4 regions of the Streptomyces sp. NPDC048057 genome follow, and region 3 is predicted to be linked to each of the others. Evidence: riboswitches for the same ligand, from Rfam matches in the RefSeq annotation. Region 3 holds a riboswitch; each other region holds the start of a gene.
What was found. Region 3 has a riboswitch for cobalamin ahead of AB0E05_RS07900 (cobalamin biosynthesis protein). Riboswitches for the same ligand answer to the same signal wherever they lie in the genome.
Positions count from the first base shown of each region.

Region 1 (7,208 bases), on a different contig from region 3:
CCGCCAGGCCGCGTACTCGGCGTCGCCCCCGGTGAGGGCGGCGAAGGACTCCTCGGTGCGGCCGGCGCCGACGAGGAGTCCGCCCGTGCCGTACGGGGTGTAGGAGGACACGGTCCGCCGGCGGACGGCGAAGTCCAGGCCGAGTTCGTCCACGATCTTCCGCGGCAGCAGGGAGACCAGATAGGAGTAGCGCGACAGGCGGGCGTCGACCCCGGCGAACGGGCGGGTGGAGACGGCCGCCCCGCCGACCGCGCCGGCGCGCTCCAGCACCAGGACCGAGCGGCCCGCCCGGGCCAGGTAGGCGGCGGCGACCAGGCCGTTGTGGCCGCCGCCGACGATGACGGCGTCGTACGAGGTGAGTGCGGGCATGACCGGACACTAACCGCTGCCGTCCCCGCCGCGACACCCGTGCGTGACCCGTGTCCGGGGCCTTCCCGCGGGCCGCACCCGGTCAGCGGCGGCGCAGGTCAGCGTCCCCGGGTGCTGCGGCGTTCACGCAGGGCCGCGACGCGTCGGTACAGCTCCACGGCGTCGGAGTGCCGGCCGAGTTGTTCCAGGCAGTGCGCTTCGTCGTTGCGGCTGGCGAGCGCTTCGGGGTGGTCGATGCCGAGGACGCGTTCGCGGGCGGCGGCGACCTCCCGGTACACCGTCAGGGCGTCGGGCCAGCGGCCGAGCCAGCCGAGACCGACGGCGACCTCGCGGCGGCTGATGAGGGTATCGGGGTGGTCGGGGCCGAGGACGCTCTGACGCACCGCGCTGACCTCACGCGCCTCCTCCAGTGCCTCCTCCCAACGGCCCAGCCTGCCGAGGTTCACCCCGAGCCCGTGGCGGGCGCGCAGCGTCTCGGGGTCGTTCGCGCCGTGCAGCCGGGTGCGGTCGGCGACCAGGGAGCGGTACAGCTCCACGGCCTGGGTGCCGTGCCCGAGCCGGCCAAGTCCGATGCCGACCTCGTGGCGGGCGGCCAGGGTGTCCGGGTGGTCGGGGCCCAGCGCCCGGGCACGCGCTTCGGCGACCTCCCGGTAGGTGCTCAGCGCTTCCGGCCAGCGCCCCAACTGACCGAGCGCGTACGCCACTTCGTAACGGGTGACCAAGGTGTCGGGGTGGTCGGCGCCGAGCACCCGGGTGCGGGCCGCGGCCACCTCGCAGGCCAGCGTGAACGAGTCCTCCAACCGGCCCAGCCGGCTCAGGTTGAAGGCGAGACTGTGGCGGCAGGCGAGGGTGTCGGGGTGGTCGGGGCCCATGGTGCGTTCACGGGCGGCGAGGACCGCGGCGTACGCGTCGTGCGCTTCGAAGTGCCGGCCGAGCTGTCCGAGGACGTACGCCGTCTCCTGACGGGCCGCCAGCGTGTCCGGGTGGTCGGGGCCCAGGGCGCGCTCACGGCCCTGGGCCACCCGGCGGAACTCGCGCAGCGCGTCGTCGGCGCGCCCGGTGCGGCTGAGGGTGAGGCCGACCTCGTACCGGCTGGCGAGGGTGTCGGGATGGTCGGGGCCGAGGGCGTGTTCGCGTTCGGCGGCCACCGCGCGGTGGACTTCGCCCGCCTCCTCCCAGCGGCCGAGCCGGGCGAGGCTGAGGCCGGCGCTGTGCCGGCTGGCGAGCACGGCCAGCGCCTCCGGCGAGGGCGTGGGGCGTTCGGGCCGGGACGTGGCCGGCGCGAGGTCGGCGCCGCGCGGCGCGGCGCCGGTGGTCCACTCGCCGGTGAGCCCCGCGGTGTGGTCGGGCACCACCGGGCGCAGCGCGGTCGCGGTCGCCTGGTGCCCGCCGGTCATCCGGCGGCCCCATGCCGGCAGCGCGGCGGGCGCCCGCGTGCCGGGCCGGCCGGTCGCCGCGGCGGCGGACGACGCCAGGGCGGGCTGGTCCTGCGTCATGCGCCGGCGCAGCTCGGTGGCGTTTGACGGCCGGCCGTCGGGCGTCTTGGCCAGCAGGTCGAGCACGGTCCGCTCGACGTGGTCGGGGATGTCGGCCCGGTGGACGCTCAGCGGCTGGGGAACGGTGTCGCGGTGGCCCACCAGGACGGCCCAGGCGTCCTCGTGGTCGAACGGCGGCACGCCGGTGGCCAGTTCGTACAGCACGCAGCCGAGGGAGTACAGGTCGCTGCGGTGGTCGACCTGGCCGCCGCCGATCTGCTCCGGCGACATGTAGTGCGGGGTGCCCATGGCGATGCCGGTGCTGGTGAGGCGGGAGGTGAGGCCGATGTTCTCGCCGAGGCGGGCGATGCCGAAGTCACAGATCTTCACCGTGCCGTCGACGAGCCGCATGATGTTCGCCGGCTTCAGGTCGCGGTGCACGATGCCGCGTTCATGGGTGTACGCGAGGGCGTCCGCGACCTGGACGGCGATGTCGACGACCTCGTCGACCGGCAGGGGCCGCTGTTCGTTCTCGTCCAGGAGCTGGCTGAGGTTGTGGCCCTGGAGCAGCTCCATGACCAGGTAGAGCACCCCGTCGTACTCGCCGAAGTCATGGACGACGGTGACCCCGCGGTGTTGGAGCGCGGCGGCGACCCGGGCTTCTCGACGGAACCGTTCTTGCAGTACGGCGGAGAAGGAGGCGTCGTGGTCCTGGCCGATGGGCTTGAGGCACTTGACCGCGACGCGTCGCCCCAGCGATTCGTCGACGGCGCTCCACACCTCGCCCATGCCGCCGCGCCCGATCAGGTCCAGCAGCCGGTACCGGCTCTGGATCAGCCTGCTCTCCGCCATCTTGCGCCGTCGCCCCCGTCGCCGTGCCCCGTCCTCCCCGCACCGTCCAGTATGGGGCCGTGGCCGTGGAGTTTGTACGGGGTGGGTCCGGCGTGTGGTCATGGACGGGCAATCGGGCGCCGAATGCGGCGCCGTGCGGTCGCGGGGCGGCGCTGTCAGCGCCGTGGCCGACCCGCGACCGCGGGTGGGATCAGACGCCCCAGCGCAGGGCGATGGTGTCGCCGACGTTCACGACCTTCTCGCGGGCCGCGCCCGCGTACGCGGCCCCGTCGACGCTGGCCTTCCAGATGGACGAGCCGCTGTTCGCCTTGCCGTTGAGCGAGGTGATCGGGCCGCTGCCGGACGAGGGGGTGACGCCGGTGACGCAGCCGGCCGGCACCGCCGCCGCGCTCGCGGCTGCCAGCACGTCCCCGAGGGTGGTGGTGGCACCGGTCGGGGTGAAGGGCACCGAGCAGACCTTCAGCCCGCCGGCGCCGTCGTCGACGCTGAGCGCCACTTCGGTCGCGGTCCCGGCGGTGAAGGAGCTCGCGCCCACCCACCGCGGGGCGCCGGCCGTCGTCGGGGTGGGCGGGGCGGCGGTGAACCCGCCGCCCGCGACCGCCCGCAGCGCGTCGATGGAGGAGTACGCCGAGGGTGCGGTGTCGGTGGGCAGGTAGCGGAAGCCGCCGCCCGGCTTGAACTGCTGGGCGATCAGGAAGTCGACCGGCGTCTTGCTGGTGAGGAAGTCCCCGGTCTGCGGGTTGATGCCGCAGGCGTGCAGCCCGGAGACGGCCCAGCCGTTGGAGTTGGTGTTCTGTCCGAACATCGCGTTGAAGGCGCCCGATGCGGCGTCGAGCTTGTTCTTCAAAAAGGTCCTGGCCTGGACGACGTCCGGGTCCGTGTTGGGGACGCCGGCCGCGCAGAGCGCGGCCATCGACGCACCGGTCATGTCGACGTCCCCGGGCGCCGCCAGCCGCGCCGGGTCGCCTTCTGCCTTCTGGTAGTCCCAGCCGCCGTCGTCGTGCTGGTTGGCCCGGATGCGGGTGACGACCGCGTCCAGCAGGGCCTGCGGCACGCGCTGCGCACCGGACTGGGTTCTCGCCCCACCGAGCGCGAGGCCCGCGAACACGGTCCCGTTGTACGTCGCCGAGGGGCCGAAGTAGCCCGGCTCGGCGCTCTGCCAGAAGCCGTAGACGTCGGCGATGAGGTTGCGGGACTCCGAGACCCGGGCCGGGTCGATGCCGGCGGCGTACGCATTGAGGACGCCGCGCTCGTAGTCCGTGACGCGGGGGGAGGCGGAGGGCCAGCCGGGGGTGGTCAGCAGGTTGCGGTACACGGTCCGGGCGTTCTTGCTGGCGTCGCCGCCCGGGGTGACGTCCACCGCGGCGGTGCCGGCCGCGGCGAAGGCGCTGAAGGCCCACTCGTTCGACAGGCCGGAGCCCGCGTACGAACCGTCCGCGGCTTGGAGGGACTTCAGATACGTCACGCCGATCGCCTTCGACGCGGCTATCTGCGCGGGCGTCGAAGTGGCCGACGCGGGCGACGCGCCCAGCGCGAGGGCGCCCGCGACCGCCGGCGCGGTGACGAGGAGGCGCAGCCGCCGCGGGCGGCGCGCTGCGGGGATCGAGTACGGGACATGGCCTGCTCCTGGGGTGGGGGACGCCGACCGGTCCCGCCCCTGCCCGGCCGCGGTGCTTGCGGGGACCGGGGCCGCGGAGAAGACGGTGGGGCCGCCGTCCGAACGCGAGGTAACGGCTTCCTGGGTGGTGCGTGCCGCACGGGCATTCGGACTCGGTACGGCCCTCGGCCGTCCCACACCGCTGCGCGTCAGTTCCGGACTCCCACCGGATTCCCCCGTGTGACAGCCCTGGACGCTACCCGAGCGCCAACTGGCGCGCCAGCAGGCCGCCTTGCGGGGATCGAGGGGGATCCACAGCGGGTGACCAGCGCCGTGCGGGGGCATCTTGACGCTCACTTCGGCCACGTGTTCCAATCCGGCTGATACACGCTCACGTCCAGGGGAAGCCGGTCGAATCCCGGCGCTGACCCGCAACCGTGGACCCGTCCGAGGACGGGTGAGCCGGACTGCCTGGAGTGGGTGCACAGCGAGAAGCGCCGTCGCGGACTACGGCGTGGTCGACCGGTCGTCCCGCGGTGCGTCCTGCCCGTGGACCCCGCCCCGCCACGCCCCGGTCCGCCCGGACGACACGAGGGGTCGCGGTGGCAGGGACGGGACGCACAGACGGGTTCAGATCCGGGCCGAGGGCCCTGCTGCCGCTGGTGGTGGCGGTGCTGACGTGCTGCGCGAGCGCGGTGTTCGCCGTTGCGCCCGCCGCCGTCGCCGCCCCTTCGGACACCGTGGTTGCCGGCGAACCGCTGGATGCGTGCACCCCCGCCAAGGGCTCCGTCGTCGCGGTCGACTTCGGCCGTTTCCGGGGACCCGTCCAGCGCGGTTGCGCGACCGGGGCGAAGACCGGCTACGAACTGCTCCGGCAGGGCGGGTTCACCACCGCCGGCACCGACCACGACGGCCCGGGCTTCATCTGCCGCATCGGCCACCCCGAGGTCGCCGCCGGGAAGCAGTACCCCGCCCCGGAGCAGGAGAAGTGCCAGCACACCCCGCCCGCGTCGGCGTACTGGTCGTACTGGGTCGCCGCCCCGACCGACAAGGAGTGGCGCTACAGCCAGTACGGCGCGATGGGGAGGCAGTTGAAGCCCGGCGACGTGGACGCGTGGGTCTTCGGCGCCACCGAGATCGGCGGCAGCGGCGGCAAGCCGTCCTTCACGCCCGATCAGGTGCGCGCCGGCGCCGGACCGGGCGAGGTGCGGGCCAAGGCCGCCGCGGACTGGTTCCGGAGCCGGCTCACCGACGGGGAGCGGATCGTCGACCCCGCGAACGAAGGCCCGGGCACCCCCAACTACCTGCTGACCACGGAGGCGGCGTACGCGCTGGCCGCGGGCAGCGGCAAGAGCGCCGCGCTCGACAAGGTGACGGCCTACCTGCGCGCCCGTACCACCGATTACGCCTACCGGGACGGGAAGGACGCCGCTCCGGACGCGATCGCGGCGGCCCGGCTCGCCCTGCTGGCGCAGGTCGTCGGCGAGGACCCGCGCGACTTCGGCGGCCACGACCTCGTCGGTGACCTGGTCGACAACGTGTGCGCGACGGATCCGGACCCGGCCCGCCCCACCCCCGGCTGCACCGCCCGGGGCGACTTCCGCCACGCCTCGTCCGCCGAAGGGCAGTCGCTGGCCGTGCTGGCGGTGCTGCGCGCCGGGGTGCGGCCACCGGCCGACGCGGTGACCCGGTTGACCCAACTCGCCTGCGCCGACGGCGGCTTCACCAGCCTGTTGATCGCGCCCGGGGAGCTGTGCGACGGCGAACCGCACGCCACGGGCCTGGTGACGTTGGCGCTCCGCCAGGCGGGGGGCCACGACGCCGACGTGGCCCGGGCGCGCACGTACCTCACCGGGCAGCAGCGCAGCGACGGCGCGTTCCCCGTCTACACGGGCGCGCCGAACGCGAGCACGGTGGCCACCGCATACGCGGCGCAGGCCCTGCGGGCCCTCGGGGACGCGGCGCGCGCCGACGCCGCGGTCGCTTGGCTCGCGGGCAAGCAGTTCTCCCTCGGCGGCTTCGGGTTCGACGAGGAGGCGAGCGAGGCGTCCGCGTACGCGACGGCGCCCGCCGTGCTCGCGGGACAGGACACCGACCTGCTGACCCTCGTGGTCAAGAAGCCGGACACGCCCGGGCCCGGGCCTGGACCTGGCCCGGGTCCAGGGCCAGGCCCCGGGCCCGGGCCCGGTGACGGCGACCCGGGCGAGGGGCCTGACCTGAAGAAGGGCGTGGCATACCTCACCCACGCCGACCGGCTGGTGCGTGGCCGCTACTACACCTCGGGTCCCGCTTCGCCGCGTGCCGACTTCGGCCTCACCATCGACGGTGCGTACGCGCTGGCGGCCACCGGCCTGAACAACGCCAAGCTGCGCGGGATCGTCGACTTCCTGGACCGCGGAGGCAAGGACGGCGAGGGCCGGGCGGTGCACGACTGGACCGGCGCGGGCGGTCGACAGGCCGTGGGCGGCGCCCTCGCCAAGACGGCGGTCCTCGCCCAGGTCGTGGAGCGCGACCCGCGCAACTTCGGCGGTCGTGATCTGATCGCCGCCCTGGGCAAGGCCGTCTGCAAGACCCCGAGCCCGGGCGCGGACCGCTCGTGCCCCGCCAAGGGCGCCTACACCCACGCGCCGTCCGTCTTCGGCCAGTCCCTGGGCGTCATCGCCCAACTGCGGGCGGGCGAGCGGGCCGCGGCGGCGGCCCCGGTGGCGTATCTGCTCTCCCTCCAACACCCGTCGGGCGCCTGGCCGAGCCTGGTCCCGCCGACCGGTGATGCGGACGTCGACTCCACCGCGATCGCCGCGATGGCCCTGGACCTGGTCGGCGGGGCAAAGGCGGACGCGGCCGTCGACCGGGCGCTGACTTGGATCGCGAGCAAGCAACTGCCGGACGGCGGTTTCCCCGGCGCCGCCGGCACC
Region 1 is NZ_JBEZNF010000018.1:152,623-159,830, reverse strand. It holds gene AB0E05_RS22260 (NAD(P)/FAD-dependent oxidoreductase) at 1-369, opposite strand, end outside; gene AB0E05_RS22255 (serine/threonine-protein kinase) at 468-2,696, opposite strand; gene AB0E05_RS22250 (prenyltransferase/squalene oxidase repeat-containing protein) at 2,887-4,272, opposite strand; cobalamin riboswitch at 4,455-4,530, opposite strand; cobalamin riboswitch at 4,654-4,783, shown strand; gene AB0E05_RS22245 (prenyltransferase/squalene oxidase repeat-containing protein) at 4,989-7,208, shown strand, end outside.
Region 1: another riboswitch for cobalamin. It lies ahead of AB0E05_RS22245 (prenyltransferase/squalene oxidase repeat-containing protein); the one in region 3 lies ahead of AB0E05_RS07900 (cobalamin biosynthesis protein).

Region 2 (7,208 bases), on a different contig from region 3:
GAGCCGGATCGCGGAGGAGTTCGGGATCTCCCAGATGCACGTCTCCAGGCTCCTCACCAGCACCTGCGCACGGCTGCGGGAGCAGGCGGGCGTGGGGGCCGGCAGCATCTGAGGCGGCCGACGCGACCGAGGTGATCGCTTCCTGATCGCTTCCTGACAACTCTCTGACGGGTCGACATGACCATGGCGGGGTCGACGGTGACCAGGGCGTCGACGGAGAGAACAGGAACCCTCAGCGTGGCCAACCAGACACCGGACCCGAACGCCCCGCGCGGACACGGACGACCCCGGCGCCGTGCCTTCCGTGCGTTCGCCGCCGTGGGCGCGGCAGTCGTCTCGACGTGCCTCCTTGCCCCGTCCGCCCCACCTGCCGTCGCCGTCGAGCAGGCACCGGCCGACCGAGTGCCCGCCGTGCCCCGCGGCGCGGTGGTCAGGGCGACGTACGACCTCGGCGACACCGCCTTCGCGCCCAAGGTGCCCTTCCAGGGGCGGAACGAACTCGCCGCGGTGGTGCACCACCCGCGTGACCTGTCCCGGGGCGGTCATCCGCTGATCGTGATGCAGCACGGCCAGTGGACGACGTGCGCCGACCGACCGGCCCGGAACCGGTTGGCCGCGGCGAAACGCGCACGGGACGCCGCGCTGGCGGCCGGCGACGAGGCCGAAGCCGCCCGCCAGGAGAAGATCATCGAGGCGGCAGCGGAGGAACTGCTCGCCTGGCCGTGCCGCCCGGGCGTACCACCCCTGCCGAGCAGCGCGGGCTACGACTACCTCGCGCAGGAGCTGGCCGGGCGCGGCTTCATCGTCGTCTCCACGGGCGTGAACGGCATCAACGCGACCAGCTCCGGCCAGGCCGACACCGTCTACGAAGCACGCGCCGAGCTGATCGACCGACACCTCGCGCTCTGGCGCGACCTGGCCGCCGGCAAGGGCCCGCTCAAGGGCGGCCTCAAGGACACCGCGACCGGCGGCCCGAGCCGTGCCGACTTCCGAGGACGGATCGACTTCCGCCGCGTCGGGACGCTCGGCCACTCCATGGGCGGCGGCGGTGTGTTCCAGCACGCGGCCGACCCGCGGCACCGCAAGTGGCCCGCCGGGGTGCAGATCAAGGCCGTCTTCGCGATCGGACCGACCGCGAACTGGGACAACGAGCCCGTGACCAAGGTCCCGTTCGCCGAGCTGTGGGGCTCCTGCGACCGGGTCAACGCCGGACAGTTCTTCGCCTGGAACAAGGACGCCAACACCGTCCCGATCTACCGCTTCACCCCCAGGGGCGGAAACCACAACTACCCCAACACCCAGTGGTCGCCCTCCAGCGGACAGGTCGACGCCGAGGACGACGCCGTACCCGGGAAGAAGCCCGGACACTGCCTCTCGCAGGACGGCGAGCAGCGCGAGGACCGGCAGTTGGACGAGGCGACGCAGCGCCGGATCACCGTGGAGTACGCCACCGCCTTCTTCCGCCGCCACCTCGGGGGCGACACCACGACCGACGCGCTGCTCACCGGCCGCCGGCAACTGCCCGGCCTGAAGGGCGTGGTCGGCGTCGAGACCAGCAAGGGCCGCACACCGTAGCGCCGCGACCCCGGCGGTACGCTGCACCGCATGATCACTTCAAGCGGGGTCAACGACGACGTCGAGGTCGCCATCGCCGCGGTGCTCGCCGGCGCCGACGTGGTGCGCGACCTGTACGGCCAGCAGCTCGACCGCATCGACAAGGGCGCCGGCGACTTCGCCACCACCGCCGACGTCGCCGGTGAGAAGGCGATCCTCGACGTGATCCGCAGCGCCCGGCCCGAGGACGCCCTGCTCGGCGAGGAGGGCGGCCAACAGGGCGCCGCCGACACCGCCCGCCAGTGGCTGGTGGACCCCCTGTGCGGCACCCTGAACTACGCCGTGGGCACCACCGTGGTGGCCGTCAACGTGGCCCTGCGCGGCGGCGCCGCCGCGGTGGCCGACCCCTTCTCCGGCGAGGTCTTCCACACGGACGGAACGACCGCGCGGGTACGGCACGAGGGCGTCACCGCACCCCTGGAGCCGTCGCCCGTCTCGCGCCTGGTCGACGTCAACCTGGACCCGCCGTTCCCGAGCGCCCCCGGCTTCCGGGCGGTGGAGCTGCTGGCGCGCCCCGAGTTCACCGACCACTTCCGCCCCCGCGTCGTCTCCTCGTCGCTCGCCGTGACCTGGGTGGCCGCCGGGCGGCGCGCCGCGTACGTCACCGACGGCGGCGACCTGTCCGACAGCGTCCACTTCGCGGCCGGCATCGCGCTGTGCCGCGCCGCCGGCTGCGTGGTCACCGGCATCGACGGGGCGCCGCTCGGCTCGACGGGCCGCGGGCTCGTCGTCGCCGCGGACGCCGAGACGCACGAGCTGCTGATGGCGGCCATCGGGGCGTGAGCGCCGGGCCCCGCTGTACGGTCGACGGCTACCCGAGCTGGGGTGTCGAGGTACGGACCCGCAGCAGCGGCTCGTACTGGAGCTCGCCCGGGAGGCGCTGGAGGACGCCGGCCGCCGACCCGGGCGGCTCGCGGGCCGAGGCGCGGGCGTCTTCGTGGGCGCCATGTGGGACGCCTCCGGACCGGTGCTGGCCCGGGCCGGCCAGACCGGCGCGCGCTGCGCCATGACCGGCGCCCACCGCGGGACCGTGGCGCACCGCGTCTCGTACGCCCTGGACCTGCGCGGACCGAGCGTCGTCGTGGACATCCTCCGGCGCCCTGAGGGTCCCCAGCACGACGGGACAGGAAGAGGCCGTCCGGTTGGCACACCGCCGTGCCGGCACCGAACGGGACGGCGTGCAGTACGGGGAACCGCACGGAACCGGAACACCGGTCGGGGACCCGGTCGAGGCCGCAGCGTTCGGCGCGGCAGTGGGCGCAGAACGCACCACCGGGCCCCTCCTCGTGGGGTCGGTGAAGTCGAACATCGGTCACGGCCGCCGAAGTCATTCGGCGCGCCGACGGGTTACGCTTCCTGCGCCCTGTGGGGGAAGTCCGGTTGAAATCCGGCGCTGACCCGCAACGGTGGACGCCGTCCCGGCCCGGGACGGCGTGAGCCCGATCACCCACGGCGGCACACGATCCTGTCAACTCGCCGTGGACTGCGAGAGGATGCCCGGCCCGGTGCTCCGTGCCGCTCCTCCGGGGTGCACGGCCCGAGCCGAAAGAGGCTCCGCTCGTGGCCGTACGCACCGAAGGGACTCCGGCACCCCCACCGACGGAACGCGACGGGCCCCCGCACCCCGGAACGGCGCCGGCGACCGAACGACGGGTGCCGGTGCTCCCCTTACTGTTGGTCCTCGCCCTCGCCCTGCCGCTCTCCGTGGTCTGCGCCGTCGCCATCGGGGCGTCCGGCATCGGCTGGGGCCGGGCCCTGTCCCACCTGTGGGCCGGGCTGACCGGCGGCACCGTCCCCGCCGACCGGGTCGCCGAGTACACCATCGTCTGGGAACTGCGCTTTGCGCGCGCCGTGTTGGCCGCCGTGGTCGGCGCCGGCCTGGCCGCGATCGGCGTCGCGGTCCAGGCCATGGTGCGCAACGCGCTCGCCGACCCCTTCGTCCTCGGCATATCCTCCGGCGCCGCCGTCGGCGCCAACGCCGTCATGATCTTCGGCGCCTTCGCCGCACTCGGCGTCTGGGCCCTGTCCACCGCGGCCTTCGTCTCGGCCCTGCTGGCGATGGCCCTGGTGTACGCGATCGCCGGCAGCGCCGGGGGACTCACCCCCGTCCGACTCGTGCTCACCGGCACCGCCCTGTCCTACGGGTTCACGGCGATCACCACCTTCATGGTCTTCGCCGCCGAACACGGCGAAGCCGCCCGCTCGGCCATGATGTGGCTGCTCGGCAGCCTCGGCGGCGCCGACTGGGCCGCCGTCCCCGTCGCCGCCGGCGCCGTCCTCGCCGGACTCGTCCACCTCGGGCTCTCCGCACGGCGGCTGAACGCCCTCGCCATGGGTGACGAGACCTGCGCCGCGCTCGGCGTCGACCCGGACCGGCTGCGCCGGGAGCTCTTCGTCGTCTGCGCCGCGGTGACCGGCGCGGTGGTCGCGGTCAGCGGTGCCATCGGCTTCGTCGGGCTCATGGTCCCCCACGCCGTACGGATGCTCGTCGGCGCCGACCACCGCAAGGTCCTCCTGCTCGCCCCGCTGACGGGCGCCGTCCTGCTGGTCTGGGTGGACGTCCTGTCCCGGGTGGTGCTCGCCCCCGCCGAGCTCCCGGTGGGCGTGCTGACCGCGGTGATCGGCGTCCCGTGCTTCGTCCTGCTGCTGCGCGGTCGCGGCTATGCGTTCGGAGGCCGCGCATGAACGTCGACATCGACGAGGTGACCGTGACCGTCCACGGGGCGCGCTTGGTCCGGGACGTCTCCCTGCACGCCGACAGCGGCCGGCTGGTCGGCCTCGTCGGCCCCAACGGCAGCGGCAAGTCCACCCTGCTGCGGTGCGCCTACCGTGCGCTGCGCCCGTCCGCCGGCGCCGTCCGGCTGGACGGCGCCGACCTGCACGCCCTCAGCCCGCGCGAGGGGGCGCGGCGCGTGGCCGCACTCCCTCAGGAGACCGTCGGCGAGTTCGACTTCACCGCCTGGGAAGTGGTGGCCATGGGGCGACTGCCGCACCAGCGCGCCGCCGCGAGGACCACCGCCGACGACCGGGCGGCCTGCCGTGCCGCGCTGGACGCGGTGGGTGCGGCCCATCTGGTGGACCGCGGCTTCCTGTCCCTGTCCGGGGGAGAGAAGCAGCGGGTCCTCATCGCCCGGGCACTGGCACAGCGGCCCCGGGTGCTCGTCCTCGACGAACCCACCAACCACCTGGACATCGCCCAGCAGTTGGAGGTCCTGCCGCTGGTGCGCAACAGCGGGCTCACCGTGCTCACGGCGCTGCACGACCTCAATCTCGCGGCGGCGCACTGCGACGTCCTGTACGTGATCGACCGCGGCCGGATCGTCGCCGACGGACCGCCGCAGGAGGTGCTGACCGCGGATCTGCTCGCGAAGGTGTTCGGCGTCCGGGCCCACCGGGTCCGGCACCCCGCGTCGGGCGCGTTGCAGCTCCTCTTCGACCGACTGCCGGGCGACGGCCCGACCGCCTGACCCCCGTGCCCCTCCCCACCCGCACCCCAAGGAGACCTCACCGTGCTGTTCCTTCCCCGCCCCCTGCGCACTCCGGCGCTGCTGCTGACGACCGTCGCGGTCCTCACCGGCTGCGGCGCCACCGTCGAGCCGGCCGAGGGGGACCGGGACGACGCGGCACGCGGCCACTACCCGGTCACCGTGGAGAACTGCGGCGAGCGCCGCACCTTCACCAAGGCCCCCGAGCGGGTGGTCACCAATGACGTCGGCATCACGGAGATCATGTTCGCGCTCGGCCTGGAGGAGCGGATGGCCGGCTTCGTGATGCCGGACACCAAGGGCTCGGTGCACCGGGTCCCCTGGAAGGGCGGCTACGACCGCACCCCCTGGCTGTCCAAGAAGCGGATCAACACCGAGCTGGTGCTCGACGCACGGGCCGATCTGGTGTTCGCCGGCTGGAACTACGGCTTCGACGAGGGCGAGGGCTTCACCCCGGCGAAGCTCAAGGAACTCGGCATCGACTCGTACGTGCTGAGCGAGTCGTGCCGCAGCGGACGCACCAAGGCCCGGGGCGTGATGCCTCCGCTGGACGCGCTCTACACCGACCTGCTGAACCTGGGGAAGGTCTTCGACGTCGAGGACCGCGCGAAGGACCTGGTGGCCACCTTCCGCAAGGAAGTCGCGGACGCCGAGGCCATGGCGCCCCGCGGCGCCGACCGCCCCCGGGTCTTCCTCTACGACGACGGCCGCGACCGGCCCTTGACCTCCGGCGCCTTCGCCGGCCCGCACGACATCATCACCAGGGCCGGTGGCGACCACGTCATGAAGGACCTCAAGGACACCTGGACCACGGTCGGCTGGGAGACCGTCGTGGAGCGCGACCCCGAGGTGATCGTCATCAACAACTACGGGAACGTGAGCGCCGAGGAGAAGAAGCAGTTCCTGCTGTCGTACGCCCCGCTCGCCCGGGTGTCCGCGATCAGGAACAAGCGCTTCGTCGTCCTGGACTACGTCGACCTCGTGGAGAGCCCGCGCAACCCCTCGGCGATCGGCCGGCTCGCGAAGGAACTGCGCTGAGCGGTGCACGACCAGGTGGGGTGACGGCGCGCGAGCCGTACCGATTTCGATGCTCAGCCGTGAATGGCTTCATCATCTTCCGTTCCGAGCCACCCGGCTGCCAGCATCTGCGCACGTCGTCAAGACGCCACCCGTCACCCCACCACGCACGTCACCAGGCGTGGGAACCCGCCTGGTCCGACGCATGGCAACACGAGGAGTACCCATGGCAATCCGCAGACGCGCCGGCTCCCTCGCGGCCCTGGCCCTCGCCGCCCTTGTGACCGTCTCCTGCGGACGCTCCGACCAGGGGAGCACCTCCAACGCAGGAGGTCCCGCCGCCGCGGGCAAGAGCGCCACCGACCTGCTGCCGCCGGACGTCAAGAAGAAGGGCGTGCTGCGCGTCGCCACCGCCGTCGGCTACCCGCCCATGGAGATGTACAAGCCGGGCACGACCGAGCTGACCGGGGTCGACCCCGACCTTGCCCGCGCCGTCGCCGACAAGCTCGGGCTCAAGCTCGAACTGACCAACGCCGCCTTCGACGGTCTGATCCCGGGGCTGAAGTCCGGACGGTTCGACCTGGTCATGTCGTCCATGACGGACAGCCCCGAGCGCCGCAAGGCCGTGGACTTCGTCGACTACTTCCGCACCGGCGGGGTGATCATGACGAAGAAGGGCAACCCCGAGGGCATCAAGACCCTGGAGGACCTCTGCGGCAAGTCGGTCGTCCTCGCCAAGGGCAGCTCCAACCTCGACATCGGCCAGAAGCAGAACGCCGAGTGCGCCGAGAAGATGCGGATCTCGCAGAGCGAGGACGCCCCCACCGGACTGCTCCAGCTCGACAGCGGACGCGCCGTCGCGACCATCGTCGACTACCCCGTGGCCGCGATGTTCGCGAAGGAGAAGGGGACGTACGAGGCGCTGCCGACCCAGTACGGCGCGGCCCCCTGGGGCATCGCCGTGGCGAAGGACCGCAGCGGTCTGCGGGACGCCGTCCGCGTCGCGCTCCAAGGGCTGATCGACGACGGCGGCTACCGGAAGATCCTCGACTCCTACGGAGTCGGCGGCAGCGCCGTTCCCAAGGCCACCGT
Region 2 is NZ_JBEZNF010000012.1:52,053-59,260, reverse strand. It holds gene AB0E05_RS15950 (SigB/SigF/SigG family RNA polymerase sigma factor) at 1-112, shown strand, start outside; gene AB0E05_RS15945 (alpha/beta hydrolase) at 238-1,575, shown strand; gene AB0E05_RS15940 (inositol monophosphatase family protein) at 1,606-2,397, shown strand; partial or broken gene AB0E05_RS15935 (beta-ketoacyl synthase N-terminal-like domain-containing protein) at 2,411-2,641, shown strand; partial or broken gene AB0E05_RS15930 (hypothetical protein) at 2,757-2,876, shown strand; cobalamin riboswitch at 2,937-3,084, shown strand; gene AB0E05_RS15925 (iron ABC transporter permease) at 3,175-4,299, shown strand; gene AB0E05_RS15920 (ABC transporter ATP-binding protein) at 4,296-5,081, shown strand; gene AB0E05_RS15915 (ABC transporter substrate-binding protein) at 5,127-6,137, shown strand; gene AB0E05_RS15910 (ABC transporter substrate-binding protein) at 6,343-7,208, shown strand, end outside.
Region 2: another riboswitch for cobalamin. It lies ahead of AB0E05_RS15925 (iron ABC transporter permease); the one in region 3 lies ahead of AB0E05_RS07900 (cobalamin biosynthesis protein).

Region 3 (7,208 bases):
GGACGCCCCGAGGACCGTCAGCGCGCGCTCCTCGCCCACCTTCCACTTCGCCGACTTGACGAACTGGAACACCCCGATCGGCCACCCCTGGTTCCAGGCGCGCAGCGCCAGCCCGAAGGCGGCCGTCGACTTGCCCTTGCCCACGCCCGTGTGGACGAGGACCAGCGGCCGGTTGCGGCGCTGGCGCGTGGTGAGTCCGTCCTCGGGTACGACGGACGGCTGTCCCTGTGGCATCTGCTCACGCGGCCCTTCTGCTGTCACCAGCGGTTCGTACGTCCTTCACCAGGCCCGCGATCGCATCCGCCCGCAACTCGTCGAGCGTGACCGCGGTACCCCCCAACTCCCCGGCGAGCCGGCCCGCCAGGCCCAGCCGCACCGGGCCGGACTCGCAGTCCACGACCACCGAAGCCGTCCCCTGCGCGGCGTGCAGGCGGGCCGCCCGGGACGCCAGCGCCACCGGCTCGGGCCCGCCGGTCGCCCGGCCGTCGGTGACCACGACCAGCAGCGGACGGCGCGCGGGATCGCGCATCCGCTCGACCCGCAGCACGTCGTGCGCCGTGAGCAGCCCCGCCGCGAGCGGGGTGCGCCCGCCCGTGGACACCTGGTCGAGCCGGGCCGCGGCGGCGTCCACCGAGGACGTCGGCGGCAGCACGACCTCCGCGTCCCGCCCCCGGAAGGTGACCAGGCCGACCTTGTCGCGCCGCTGGTACGCGTCCAGCAGCAGCGACAGCACCGCGCCCTTGACCGCGCCCATCCGCCGTCGCGCCGCCATCGACCCCGAAGCGTCCACGACGAACAGCACCAGGTTCGACTCGCGCCCCTCCCGCACCGCCTGCCGCAGGTCGTCCCGGCGCACCACCAGGCCGGCGCCGCTGCGCCCGCGGGAGCGCTGGTGCGGAGCCGCGGCCCGTACGGTCGCCGCCAGGTGCAGCCGGCCGAGCGCGCCGCGGGGGCGGCGCGAGCCCGTGGTGCGGCCGTGCTCGGCGCGGGCACGGGACCTGCGGCCCGCCGCGCCGTCGCCGGTGCCGGGCACCGTCAGCGCCTTCGTACGGAACGGCTCGCCGGCCGAGACCGCCTGCTGCCCGGCGCTCGCGCCGGCGGGCTCCGACTGGTCGGGGGACGGCGACGGGGCCGGGACGTCCGGAGCGTCCGGGGCACCCGGAGCCTCCGGTGCCTCAGGCCCGTCCTGCGGCGGCTGACCGCCCCCGCCCCCGCCGTCTCCGCCGCCGTCCGGGTCGGTGTCGGGGTCCGGCTCCGGGTCGTCGTCGGGAGCGTCCGGGGCGGACTGCTCCAACGTCTCGTCCAACTTGTCCTCGTCCAGGCCGGGCGCGTCGAAGGGGTTGCGCCGCCGCCGGTGCGGCAGCGCCAACAGCGCCGCCTGCCGCACGTCCTCGGCCAGCACGTCCTCACGCCCCGCCCACGCGGCCAACGCCGTCGCCGTACGGGCCATCACGATGTCCGCGCGCATCCCGTCCACCTCGAACGCGGCGCACGTCGCGGCGATCTGGCGCAGCGCCGCGTCCCCGAGCCGCACCCGCGGCAACAGCGCCCGCGCGGCCGTCACGCGGTCCCGCAGCGCCTGCTCCTCGGCGGCCCACTCGGCGGCGAAGGCCACCGGGTCGTCGTCGTACGCGAGCCGGCGCCGCACCACCTCGACGCGCTGGTCGGGCTCCCGGGACGCCGCGACCTCCACGGTGAGCCCGAACCGGTCCAGCAACTGCGGACGCAGCTCGCCCTCCTCCGGGTTCATCGTCCCCACCAGCAGGAACCGCGCCGCGTGCCGTACGGAGACGCCCTCGCGCTCCACGTACGAGGCACCCATCGCGGCGGCGTCCAACAGCACGTCCACCAGGTGGTCGTGGAGCAGGTTCACCTCGTCGACGTAGAGGATGCCGCGGTGCGCGTCCGCGAGGAGTCCGGGCTCGAAGGACTTCACGCCCTCCGCGAGCGCCCGCTCGATGTCCAACGCGCCCACCAGCCGGTCCTCGGAAGCACCGACGGGCAACTCCACCATCCGCGCGGGACGCACCGTGCCGGGGCCCGCCTCGTGCGGGCCGTCGGGGCAGTCGGCGTCGGGGGCGGCGGGGTCGCAGGAGAAGCGGCAGCCGGCGACGACGGCGATGCCGGGGAGCAGCGCGGAGAGCGCGCGCACGGCGGTGGACTTCGCGGTCCCCTTCTCCCCGCGCACGAGGACGCCCCCGACGCGCGGCGACACCGCGTTGAGTAGCAGCGCGAGCCGAAGGTCGTCCTGCCCCACGAGGGCGGTGAACGGGTAGGGCGTGCGGCTCATGCGGTGGCCTCCCGGGGCGCGGGGTGTGGGTGCGTGGTGGTCGAGGTGGTCGCTTGGCTGCGGGCCGTCTGTGGCTGGTCGCGCAGTTCCCCGCGCCCCTGTGCGGCTGGGCCCGCCCGTTGGGTGCCGGCCGTCTGTGGCTGGTCGCGCAGCTCCTCGCGCCCCTGACGCCCCCACCGATGACGTGCAGGAGCGTTGGTCTCTGCGGACCGCAGGGACAAGCGTTGCATGCCTGCCACGGCGCGGTGGCGGCACAAGGACAGCCCGGTGCTCATGAAGGCGTCCCCGGGTGGGCTGCGTGGGCTGCGTGGTCTGGGTGTCCCGGCGGGACGAAGGGGAGGTTCGCGGGGGCGCCCCCTTCGATCAGGCGCCACAGCGCGTCCGTGTCCGCGTGCTCCGCGATCAGGTCGCCGAGGCGGTCGAGCTGTTCCTCGCGCAGCGCGGCGAAGGACGTGTCCGGGGCCGGGACGAAGCGGCGGCCCGCCGCGTCGGCGACCCGCCGCAGGAAGCCGCGGCGGAAGCCGTCGCTCTCCAGCGAGCCGTGCCAGTGCGTCCCCCACACCGACCCCACCCGGCAGCCGTCCAGGAACGCCTCGCCGCCCAGCACCTCGGCGACGCCGTGGTGGATCTCGTACCCCTCCACGGGCTCACCGAGCGCCGAACCGGTCGGTCGCGCCAGGGTCTTGTCCGCGGCGAACCGGACCCGTACGGGCAGCAGGCCGAGCCCGGGCACCTCGCCCGCCCGTGACTCCACGTCGTCCTCGATGTGTTCGCCCAGCAGTTGGAAGCCGCCGCAGATCCCGAGCACCGGGCGCCCCTCGGCGGCCCGCCGCAGCAGCGCGTCGGCCAGGCCGCGTTCGCGCAGCCACGCCAGCGCCCGGACCGTGCCGCGGGTGCCGGGGACGACGACGAGGTCCGCGTCCACGAACTCCTCCGGCCGGTCCACGAACCGCACCACCACGCCCGGTTCGGCCGCCAGCGCGTCGACGTCCGTGAAGTTGGACATCAGGGGCACGGCGCACACCGCCACCCGCAGCACCTCGTCGCCGACCGGGGGAGCCACCACCGACTCGCGCACCGCGCCGCGCAGCGAGACCCGCAGGCCGTCCTCCTCGTCGATGCCGAGCCCGTGCGCGTACGGCAGGACGCCGTACGAGCGGCGCCCGGTGATCCCTTCGAGCATGTCGAGGCCGGGTCGCAGCAGGCTCACGTCGCCGCGGAACTTGTTGACCAGGTACCCGGCGACCAGGCGCTGGTCCGCCGGGGCGAGCAGGGCCGTGGTGCCGAAGAAGGACGCGAACACGCCGCCGCGGTCGATGTCCCCGACGACGAGCACCGGAAGGTCCGCGGCGCGCGCGACGCCCATGTTCACGATGTCCGTGCGCCGCAGGTTGATCTCCGCCGGGCTGCCCGCGCCCTCGCAGATGACGGCGTCGTACGTGCTGCGCAACTCCTCCAGGCACTCCACGACCGTCGACAGCAGCGCCTCCCGGCCGCCGCCCCCGGCCGGGGTGCCGGAGCCGAAGAAGCCGCGGGCGCTCATCTCGCCCACGGGACGGCCCAGCAGCACCACCTGGCTGGTGCGGTCGCTGCCCGGCTTGAGCAGCACCGGGTTCATCAGCGCGCTCGGCTCCACCCGGGCGGCCTGCGCCTGCATGGCCTGGGCCCGTCCGATCTCGGCGCCGTCGCGCGTCACGTACGAATTGAGGGACATGTTCTGGCCCTTGAACGGGGCCACCTTCACGCCCTGGCGCGCCAGCCAGCGGCAGATCCCCGCGGTGACCACGCTCTTGCCCGCGTCGGACGTCGTACCGGCGACGAGCAGTCCGCCACCGCGTCGCTGACCGGTCATGTGCCCCGCCCCTTCCGAATCCGTGCCGTCACGTGCGTACGGGCCAGCCCGACCAGCAGCCGTGCGGCCACGCTCGTCCCCAGCGCCAACAGTCCGACGCGCCGCGACAGCCGCACCGCGCGCGCCACGTCCTCGACCTCCACCGGGCGGGCGGCGCCGTTCAGAGGCGCCCGGTGCTCCGTCCGGCCGCCGTACGACAGCGTGCCGCCGAGCCGGACCCCGAGCGCGCCCGCGAACGACGCCTCCACGGGGCCCGCGTTCGGGCTCGGATGGCGGTGCGCATCGGCCCGCCAGGCCCGTGCCGCCGCGCGCGGGTCGTCCCCGGCGACCACGGCGAGCACGGCCGTCAGCCGCGCCCCCGGCCAGCCGACGACGTCGTCCAGCCGCGCCGAGGCCCAGCCGAAGCGGCGGTGCCGCGGGGAGCGGTGCCCCACCATCGCGTCGAGGGTGTTCACCGCGCGGAAGCCCACCAGCCCGGGCACCCCGGCGAGTGCGCCCCACACCAGGGCGCCCACCACGGCGTCGGAGGTGTTCTCGGCGACCGACTCCACCACGGCGCGGGCGATCTGCTGCTCGGACAGGGAGTGCGGGTCCCGGCCGCACAGGTGCGGCAGCCGCGCCCGGGCGGCGGCGAGATCGCCGGCCGCCAACGCGTCCCCGACGGTGCGCGCCTCGCGCCCCAGCGACGTGCCCCCGACGACGGCCCAGGTGGCGGCGGCGGTCAGGGCGACGGACGCGGCGGGGTGTCGGCGCGCCCCGCGTGCGGCGAGCGCCACGACGGCGACGGCGCCCCCGGCGCACACGGCGGTGTGCAGCGCGCCCCACCCGCGGTGGTCGCGCCACAGGGTGCGCTCCACGGCGCCCGCGGCCCGGCCGAAGGCGGCGACGGGGTGTCCCCGGCGCGGATCACCGAAGAGCAGGTCACCGAGGATGCCGATGGCGGCGCCGTACGCGAAGACCCGGTCGGCCCGCACGGCTCAGCCGGTCATGGGGCCGCAGGGACGCGCCGGGTGCCCCGCGGGGCGGGTGCGCCCCGGTGTTCTTCCCGGTGCGTGCAGAGCAGGTACGAAGCCGTGGCCGCGCATGTCGCATGTCCTCACTCAGGGTGTCCGCGCCCTGGTTCGACGTGATCGGCGGCGAGAGTTCCTGGCTCCCGGGGAGGGCTCCCCGGTGACAGTGGCGGGACCGCGCCGGATTCGCACCGGACTTCCTCTGCTGCCGCCGTAATGGCCCCGGCAGTCCACCACGGGGCGAGAAGGGCCGTCAACTCGCCCTTGACCGGCGGCACGCCCTTGACCTGCGGCGAAGAAGGGCAAAGGAAAGGTGTGGACAGCCGTGCGCCACGACGGGCCGGGGCGTACGTCCTCGCTGGACGTACGCCCCGGCCCGTCGTGGCGCGGTGATGCGGCCGGATCGGCCGATCAGTCGACGATGAGATAGATGCCGTAGGACACGGCCACCGCGCAGAGCGCGAAGCAGGCGTACGCACCGGTGCGCACCAGCACTCCGGAGCCACCGCCCGAGGCGCCCGCGGTCTGCTCCTGCTTGCTGAGCATCACCACGCCCAGCGAGAAGAGGCCGACGAGGGCGACGGTGGCGACGAGGCTCACGCCGAAGACGGAACCGAGGGCTTCCCAGTCGATTTTCATGTTGCTCTGTCCTTACACCGCAGCCGGGCTGGCCGGGCCGTTCTCCGACGCCGAGACCGTGGAGGAGGCGGCGGAGGAGGCGGAGGCCGGGATGGTCTTCGTGAGGTCGGCGCCGTCCGTGGCGCCCGTGCCGCCGGCCGGCGGCGGGGTGACGGCCGCGATGGCGGTGGTGACGACGCCGGCGGGCTCGTCGGCGCCCTGTGCGGCGACGCCCTCGGCCTGCTCGTCGACGTCGTTGACGTTGGTGTGGTCGACGACCTGGCGGCGGGAGATCACCCAGATCGCGGCGCTGGAGGCGACCAGGAAGACCGCGACCACGGCCACGCCCCAGTCACCCTGCTTGGTCACGAACTCGGAGGCGGCGGCGACCAGCGCGGCGGCCGGCAGGGTCAGACCCCAGGCCACGAACATCCGGGTGGCGGTCGACCAGCGGACCACGCCGCCCTTGCGGCCCAGGCCCGCACCCATGACGGCGCCGGAGCAGGAGTGGGTGGTGGAGAGGGAGAAACCGAGGTTCGAGGAGGCCAGGATGACCGTCGCCGCGCTGGTCTGGGCGGCGAAGCCCTGCTGCGGCTGGAGGTCGGTCAGGCCCTTGCCCATGGTGCGGATGATGCGCCAGCCACCGAGGTACGTGCCGAGGGCGATCGCGACGCCCGCGGAGACGATGACCCACAGCGGGGGGTTCGAGCCGGGGTCGAGCACGTCGCTGGCGACCAGGGCCAGGGTGATGATGCCCATCGTCTTCTGGGCGTCGTTGGTGCCGTGGGCCAGGGAGACCAGGCCGGCCGAGGCGATCTGACCCGCCTTGTAGCCCTTGTCGGTGCCCTTGGCGTCCGTGTTGCGGCCGATCTTGTACGTCAGTCGGGTGGCCAGCATCGCGGCGATACCGGCGACCAGCGGCGCGGCCACGGCCGGGATCAGCACCTTGGTGATGACAGTGCCGCTGTTGACCGCGTCGAAGCCGACGGACGCGACGGTGGCGCCCACCAGGCCGCCCATCAGGGCGTGCGACGAACTGGAGGGCAGACCGACCAGCCAGGTCAGCAGGTTCCAGAGGATGGCGCCGACGAGCGCGGCGAAGATGACTTCTGGGGTGATGCCTGATTCGTCGACTATGCCGCTGGAGATCGTCTTGGCGACCTCCACCGACAGGAACGCGCCGACGAGGTTGAGCACGGCGGACATGGCCACCGCGGTCTTGGGCTTCATGGCGCCGGTCGAGATGGTGGTCGCCATCGCGTTGGCGGTGTCGTGGAAACCGTTCGTGAAATCGAACACGAGAGCTGTCACGATCACAATCGCGAGCAGCAGCGTGATGTGTTCCATTTACCCAGGCAATCTTTGGACGTCAGTGGCTTGCCGAACGTAAGTAACCTGGGTGAACGGAAGGTGAACTGAGGCGGGACTCACGGTGTCT
Region 3 is NZ_JBEZNF010000005.1:251,915-259,122, forward strand. It holds gene cobO (cob(I)yrinic acid a,c-diamide adenosyltransferase) at 1-234, opposite strand, end outside; gene AB0E05_RS07890 (putative cobaltochelatase) at 239-2,290, opposite strand; gene AB0E05_RS07895 (cobyric acid synthase) at 2,562-4,142, opposite strand; gene AB0E05_RS07900 (cobalamin biosynthesis protein) at 4,139-5,116, opposite strand; cobalamin riboswitch at 5,263-5,394, opposite strand; gene AB0E05_RS07905 (hypothetical protein) at 5,564-5,791, opposite strand; gene AB0E05_RS07910 (inorganic phosphate transporter) at 5,804-7,117, opposite strand.

Region 4 (7,208 bases), on a different contig from region 3:
GGTGGTGGCCGCGCTGCCGAGCCTGCCGGCCGACGAGGTCTCCGCGAAGGAGGCCGTCGCCGCGGAGCTGGCCAGGATCGACGCCTTGGCGAGCCGGGCCATCGCCGCCGCCCGCGACGGCGACGAAGGACCCGACGGCCCGGGCCTCCTGCACGTCCTGATCGAAGCATCCGCAACCCGCCCCGAGTACACGGACCGGCTGATTCGCGACGAGCTGGTCACCCTGCTCCTCGCCGGCCACGAGACCACGGCCACCACCCTGACCTGGCTCCACCTCCTGTTGGACGAGAACCCGCAGGCCCGGGAGCGGGCGCTGGCCGCGGGCGAAGCGGGCACCCCCGAGCGGCGGCAGGCCGTGCAGGCCCTCGTCCACGAAACGCTGCGGTTCTACCCGTCCGCGTGGATCCTGCCGCGTTGGACGGCGCAGGACGACGTCCTCGCCGGACACGCGATCGAGGCCGGCACCGACGTCCTGGTCTGCCCGTACCTGACGCACCGCGACCCCGACGTGTGGGAAGCGCCCGGGGCGTTCGACCCCGAGCGCTTCACCACCCCCGGGCGGCGCCCCGACCAGTCGGGCAGCTACCTCCCCTTCGGGCTCGGGCCGCGGGCCTGCCTCGGCCTCCAGTTCGCGCTCCGGGAGTCCACCGTCCTCCTGGAACAGCTACTGCCCCTGTACGTCCCGCGCTTCGACGCCGTCCCGAAGGGGGCCGCGTACGGCATCACCGTGCGCCCCGACGGGCCGACGCCCGCCACGCTCGAAGCGTCCTAGCCCAGCTCCGCGCGGACGGTGCGCGCCGCGGCGACGAGGTGTTCCAGGCAGGCCCGGGTCTCGGCCCAACCCCGGGTCTTCAGACCGCAGTCGGGGTTGACCCACAGCCGTCCGGCGGGGATGGCCTCCAGCCCGGTGCGCAGCAGCGCCGCGGCCTCCTCGACGCTCGGCACCCGGGGCGAGTGGATGTCCCAGACGCCGGGGCCGGCCTCCCGCGGATAGCCGTGGGAGGCGAGTTCGCGGGCCACCTGCATGTGGGAGCGGGCGGCTTCCAGGCTGATGACGTCGGCGTCGAGGTCGTCGATGGCCTGGACGACGTCGCCGAACTCGGCGTAGCACATGTGGGTGTGGATCTGGGTGCCGGCGGCGACGCCGCCGGTGGTGAGCCGGAACGCTTCGGTGGCCCAGGCGAGGTAGTCGGGCCGGTCGTCGGCGCGCAGCGGCAGGGTCTCGCGCAGCGCTGGCTCGTCGACCTGGATCACCGACGTCCCCGCCGCCTCCAGGTCCCCGACCTCGTCGCGCAGGGCGAGGGCGACCTGCCGGGCGGTGTCGCCGAGGGGCTGGTCGTCGCGGACGAACGACCAGGCGAGCATGGTGACCGGGCCGGTGAGCATGCCTTTGACGGGGCGGTCGGTGAGCGACTGGGCGTAGGTGGTCCAGCGCACGGTCATCGGCTCGGGGCGGGAGACGTCGCCGGCGAGGATCGGCGGGCGGACGTAGCGGGTGCCGTACGACTGGACCCAGCCGTGCCGGGTGGCGAGGTAGCCGGTGAGCTGCTCGGCGAAGTACTGGACCATGTCGTTGCGTTCGGGTTCGCCGTGCACCAGGACGTCGAGTCCGGTCTTCTCCTGGAAGGCCAGCACCTCGGCGATCTCGGCCCGGATGCGCTGCTCGTAGCCGGCGGTGTCGATCCGGCCGGCCCGCAGGTCCGCGCGGGCCACCCGCAACTCGTCGGTCTGCGGGAACGAGCCGATGGTGGTGGTCGGCAGCAGCGGCAGCCCGAGGCGTTCGCGCTGGGCCGCGGTGCGCTGCGCGTACGGCTGGGAGCGGCGGGCGTCGGCGTCTGTCACCGCGCGGGCGCGGGCGCGTACGGCCGGGTCCCGGGTGACGGGGGAGGCGGCACGGGAGGCGAGGGCGGCCCGGTTGGCGGTGAGTTCCGCGGTGATGGCGTCGGTGCCGCGGGCCAGGCCCTCGGCGAGGGCGACGACCTCGGCGACCTTCTGCCGGGCGAAGGAGAGCCAGCGCAGGATCTGCGGATCGACGTCCCGCTCCAGGGCAGCGTCCAGGGGGACGTGCAGCAGGGAGCAGGAGGCGGCCACGTCGACGCGGTCGGCGAGACCGAGGAGGGTGCCGAGGGCGGCGAGGGACTTCTCCAGGTCGTTCGCCCAGACGTTGCGCCCGTTGACGACGCCGGCGACCAGGCGCTTGCCCGTCAGGCCCCCGACGGCGGCCAGCGCGTCGAGGTTGGCGGCGGCGGACTCGGTGAAGTCCAGGGCGAGCCCGTCGACCGGCGCCGCGGCGAGGACGGGCAGCGCCGCTCCGAGCCGGCCGAAGTAGGAGGCCACCAGCAGCTTCGGACGGTCCGTCAGGGTGCCGAGGAGCCGGTAGGCGCGGCGCGCGGCATTAAGCTCGGCCGGGGTGCGGTCCTGGACGAGCGCGGGCTCGTCGAGCTGGACCCAGGCGGCGCCGGCCGCACGCAGATCGGCGAGGACCTCCGCGTACACCGGCAGGAGCCGGTCCAGCAGGGTCAGCGGATCGAAGTCCGCGGCCACTCCCGGAGCGGGCTTGGCGAGCAGCAGGTAGGTGACGGGCCCGACGAGCACGGGCCGCGGGGTCAGCCCCAGCGCCAGTGCCTCCGTCAGCTCGGCGACCTGCTTGCCCGAGTCGGCGGTGAACACCGTGTCCGGCCCCAGCTCCGGCACCAGGTAGTGGTAATTCGTGTCGAACCACTTGGTCATCTCCAGCGGGGCGACGGCCTGGGTGCCGCGGGCCATCGCGAAGTACCCGTCGAGGGCGTCCGCGGCGACGGCCGTCCGATGGCGCTCGGGTACGGCGCCCACCATGACGGTGGTGTCCAGGACGTGGTCGTAGTACGAGAAGTCACCGGTCGGGACCTCGTCGACGCCGGCCGCCGCCAGCTCCCGCCATGTGTCGCGGCGCAGCTCGGCCGCGGTGGCGTGCAGGGCTCCGGCGGTGACGCGGCCCTTCCAGTAGCCCTCGATCGCCTTCTTCAACTGCCGGCCCCGACCCTGACGGGGGTAGCCGTACACGGTGGCCCGTGCTGCCGCGGCTGCGGACTCGGTGGTCACGGAGATCTCCTTCGCGAGATGAATCCCTGAGGTCCCGGTGACGGGACGGGGGCGCGAAGGGGTGACGGTGCGAAGGGCGCGCGCCGGGGCGCGGTCGTCCTTCGCCGTACACGCCGACCCGCCCACGAGGTCACCGGGAAGACCGCGCGCGGATCGTCCGCGTGCGGGCAACGGGCAGGTCTTCGGACTCGCGGGCACGCCTGCCGGTCTCCCGGCGGGCACCTACTGGCCGTCGCTTCCCAGGTCCTTCGCGGACCCAGTGCGTATGACGGCGGTCGTTCCCGCTCACCGCTGCGGGGCAGTCCCGGATTCCCACCGGGTTCCCTCTTACGACGCGTTCCGTCTGGCGGACGGGGCGAACCAGCTGCACCGGTCACCCTAGCGGGCGGTCGGCCAGCGGCGGCAGGGCGCGTCCGGCATCCGGATGGTGAGGTGGACCACGCCGACCGGGTCGCCCGCGCGCCGGGGGCGGGGCGCCGTCGCGGCCCCGCCCCCTTCCGACCACCGTCCGGTGGAGGTCAGCCGCCGTTGACGTACGTCCGCAGATGGTGCGCGGTCAGGGTGTCGCCCTCGCTGACGAGTTGCCGCGGGGTGCCGGTGAAGACGACCTCCCCGCCGTCGTGGCCGCCGCCCGGTCCGATGTCGACGATCCAGTCGGCGTGGGCCATCACCGCGAGGTGGTGTTCGATCACGATGACCGAGTTGCCGCCGTCCACCAGCCGGTCGAGCAGGGCCAGCAGCTTGTCGACGTCGGCGAGGTGCAGACCGGTGGTCGGTTCGTCGAGGACGTACGTCGACGCCTTCTCCGCCATGTGGATGGCGAGCTTCAGCCGCTGGCGCTCGCCGCCGGAGAGGGTGTTCAGGGGCTGGCCGAGCCGCAGGTAGCCGAGGCCCACGTCGGCGAGCCGGCCGAGGACGGCGTGCGCCTGGCCCGAGGGGAAGAAGTCGTACGCCTCCTTCACCGGCATGTCCAGGACCTCGCTGATGTTCTTGCCGCGCAGCTTGTAGGTGAGGACCTCGGGGGTGTAGCGCTTGCCCTCGCACTTCTCGCAGACGGTGGTGACGCCGGCCATCATCGCCAGGTCGGTGTAGATGAGCCCGGCGCCGTTGCAGGCGGGGCAGGCGCCTTCGGAGTTGGCGCTGAACAGGGCCGCCTTGACGCCGTTGGCCTTGGCGAAGGCGGTGCGGACGGAGTTGAGCAGGCCGGTGTACGTCGCCGGGTTGGAGCGGCGCGAACCGCGGATGGGGGACTGGTCGGCCACCACCACCCCCTCGCGGCCGGAGAGGTACCCGTGGACGAGGGAGCTCTTCCCGGAGCCGGCGACGCCGGTGACCACGGTCAGCACCCCGAGGGGCACGTCCACCGAGACGTTCTTCAGGTTGTGCAGCGTGGCGTTCTCGATCGGGACGTGCCCGGTGGGGCGGCGCACCGCGTCCCGCAGCGCGGCCCGGTGGCCGAGGTGGCGGCCGGTGAGGGTGGGGGAGGAGCGCAGTCCGGTGACGTCCCCCGCGTAGCCGATCACGCCGCCCTCGGTGCCGGCGCCGGGCCCGAGGTCGACGACGTGGTCGGCGATCGAGATGACCTCGGGCTTGTGCTCGACCACCAGGACCGTGTTGCCCTTGTCGCGCAGCCGCAGCAGCAGCCCGTTCATCCGCTGGATGTCGTGCGGGTGCAGTCCGGTGGTCGGCTCGTCGAAGACGTAGGTGACGTCCGCGAGCGGGGAGCCGAGGTGCCGGACCATCTTGACCCGCTGGGACTCGCCGCCGGAGAGGGTGGAGGAGGTGCGGTCCAGGCTGAGGTAGCCGAGGCCGATCTCCACCAGGGAGTCCAGCAGTTGGCCCAGGTTGCTCAGGAGCGGCGCCACGGAGGGCGCGTCCAGCTTGTGGACGAAGGCGGCCAGGTCGTTGATCTGGAGGGCGGCGCACTCGGCGATGTTCAACCCGCCGATGCGACAGTCCAGCGCTGCGCGGTTGAGGCGGGCGCCCGCGCACTCCGGGCACTCGCCGAAGACGACGGCCCGGTCCACGAAGGCGCGGATGTGGGCCTGCATCGCCTCCCGGTCCTTGGACAGGAAGCTGCGGTGGATGCGGGGGACGAGCCCCTCGTAGGTGAGGTTGCTGGAGCCGACCTTGATCTTGGTCGTCGGCTTGTGCAGCAGGTCGGCGAGTTCCGCTTCGGTGAAGTCGGCGACCTTCTTGTCCGGGTCGTAGAAGCCGGAGTCGGCCATGACCTGCCACTGCCAGGAGTCCACCGCGAAGCCGGGGACGGTGATCGCGCCCTCGCGCAGCGACTTGGACCGGTCGACGACCTGGTCCACGTCGATGTCGGATATCCGGCCGATGCCCTCGCACCGCGGGCACATGCCCTCGGCGTTGTTGAAGCCGAAGTGGTGCGAGGGGCCCACGTACGGCTCGCCGAGCCGGCTGAAGACGATCCGCAGCATGGTGTACGCATCGGTGGCGGTGCCCACCGTGGAGCGGGAGTTGGCGCCCATGCGCTCCTGGTCGACCACGATCGCGGCGCTGAGGTTGCGCAGCGCGTCCACGTCGGGACGGCCGACCGAGGGCATGAACGACTGGACGAAGCTGGTGTACGTCTCGTTGAACAGCCGCTGCGACTCGGCGGCGATCGTGCCGAAGACGAGGGACGACTTGCCGGAGCCCGAGACGCCGGTGAAGACGGTGAGCCGACGCTTGGGGATGTCGACGGAGACGTCGCAGAGGTTGTTCTCCCGGGCTCCGCGCACCTCGATGAGGTCGTGGCTGTCGGCGAGGCGGGTGACGGCGTCCGGTGCGCTGGGGACCGGTGCGCCGGTGGCGTGGTCGTAGGGGCCTTCGGGGCCTGCGGCGGGCATGGCTGATCTCTCTCCTCTGGCGCTTTGGGGAGAAACGCGGGAATCCGCTGGATGCGCGCCGCCCACTGTACACAGTTACTGGATACACCGTACGCAGATATGGCGCCGATGTGCGCGTGGGGGGCGTTTGAATGCTCAAAGGAGCGTGTGGTTAACATGTGAGCGCCGCATGTGAGCGCCACCTAGCTCGAAAGATAGGCCTGTGACTCTCAACGAGGACTCGTTCACCAACTGGAAGAACCGCGAGGAGATCGCGGAGGCGATGATCCCGATCATCGGGAAGCTGCAGCGCGAGCGGGACGTCACCGTCCTGCTGCACAGCCGCTCCCTGGTGAACAAGTCGGTGATCAGCATCCTCAAGGCCCACCGCTTCGCCCGGCAGATCGCCGGCGAGGAGCTGTCGGTCACCGAGACGATGCCGTTCCTCAAGGCCCTCACCGGGCTGGACCTCGGCCCGTCCCAGATCGACCTCGGCATGCTCGCCGCGCTGTACCGCACCGACGGGCGCGGCCTGTCGGTCGAGGAGTTCACCGCGGACGCCGTCGCCGGCGCCACCGGCGCGAACAAGATCGAGTGCCGTGAGCCGCGCGACGTCGTCCTCTACGGCTTCGGCCGCATCGGCCGCCTCGTCGCCCGCCTCCTGATCGAGAAGTCCGGCTCCGGCAACGGACTGCGGCTGCGCGCGATCGTGGTGCGCCGCGGCTCCGGCGAGCCCGGCGCGGACCTCGTCAAGCGCGCCTCGCTGCTGCGTCGCGACTCCATCCACGGCCAGTTCCAGGGCACCATCACCGTGGACGAGGCGAGCAGCACCATCACCGCCAACGGCAACGAGATCAAGGTGATCTACGCCGGCGACCCGACCGAGGTCGACTACACGGCGTACGGCATCAAGAACGCCATCCTGATCGACAACACCGGCAAGTGGCGCGACCGCGCCGGGCTGTCGAAGCACCTGCGCCCCGGCATCGACAAGGTCGTGCTGACCGCCCCGGGCAAGGGTGACGTCCCGAACATCGTGCACGGCGTCAACCACGACACGATCAAGCCGGACGAGCAGATCCTGTCCTGCGCCTCCTGCACCACCAACGCGATCGTGCCGCCGCTGAAGGCGATGGCGGACGAGTTCGGCGTGCTGCGCGGCCACGTGGAGACCGTCCACTCGTTCACCAACGACCAGAACCTGCTGGACAACTTCCACAAGTCCGAGCGCCGCGGTCGCTCCGCGCCGCTCAACATGGTCATCACCGAGACCGGCGCCGCCTCCGCCGTCGC
Region 4 is NZ_JBEZNF010000034.1:40,841-48,048, forward strand. It holds gene AB0E05_RS31400 (cytochrome P450) at 1-772, shown strand, start outside; gene metE (5-methyltetrahydropteroyltriglutamate--homocysteine S-methyltransferase) at 769-3,081, opposite strand; cobalamin riboswitch at 3,258-3,411, opposite strand; gene AB0E05_RS31410 (excinuclease ABC subunit UvrA) at 3,600-5,936, opposite strand; gene AB0E05_RS31415 (glyceraldehyde-3-phosphate dehydrogenase) at 6,139-7,208, shown strand, end outside.
Region 4: another riboswitch for cobalamin. It lies ahead of metE (5-methyltetrahydropteroyltriglutamate--homocysteine S-methyltransferase); the one in region 3 lies ahead of AB0E05_RS07900 (cobalamin biosynthesis protein).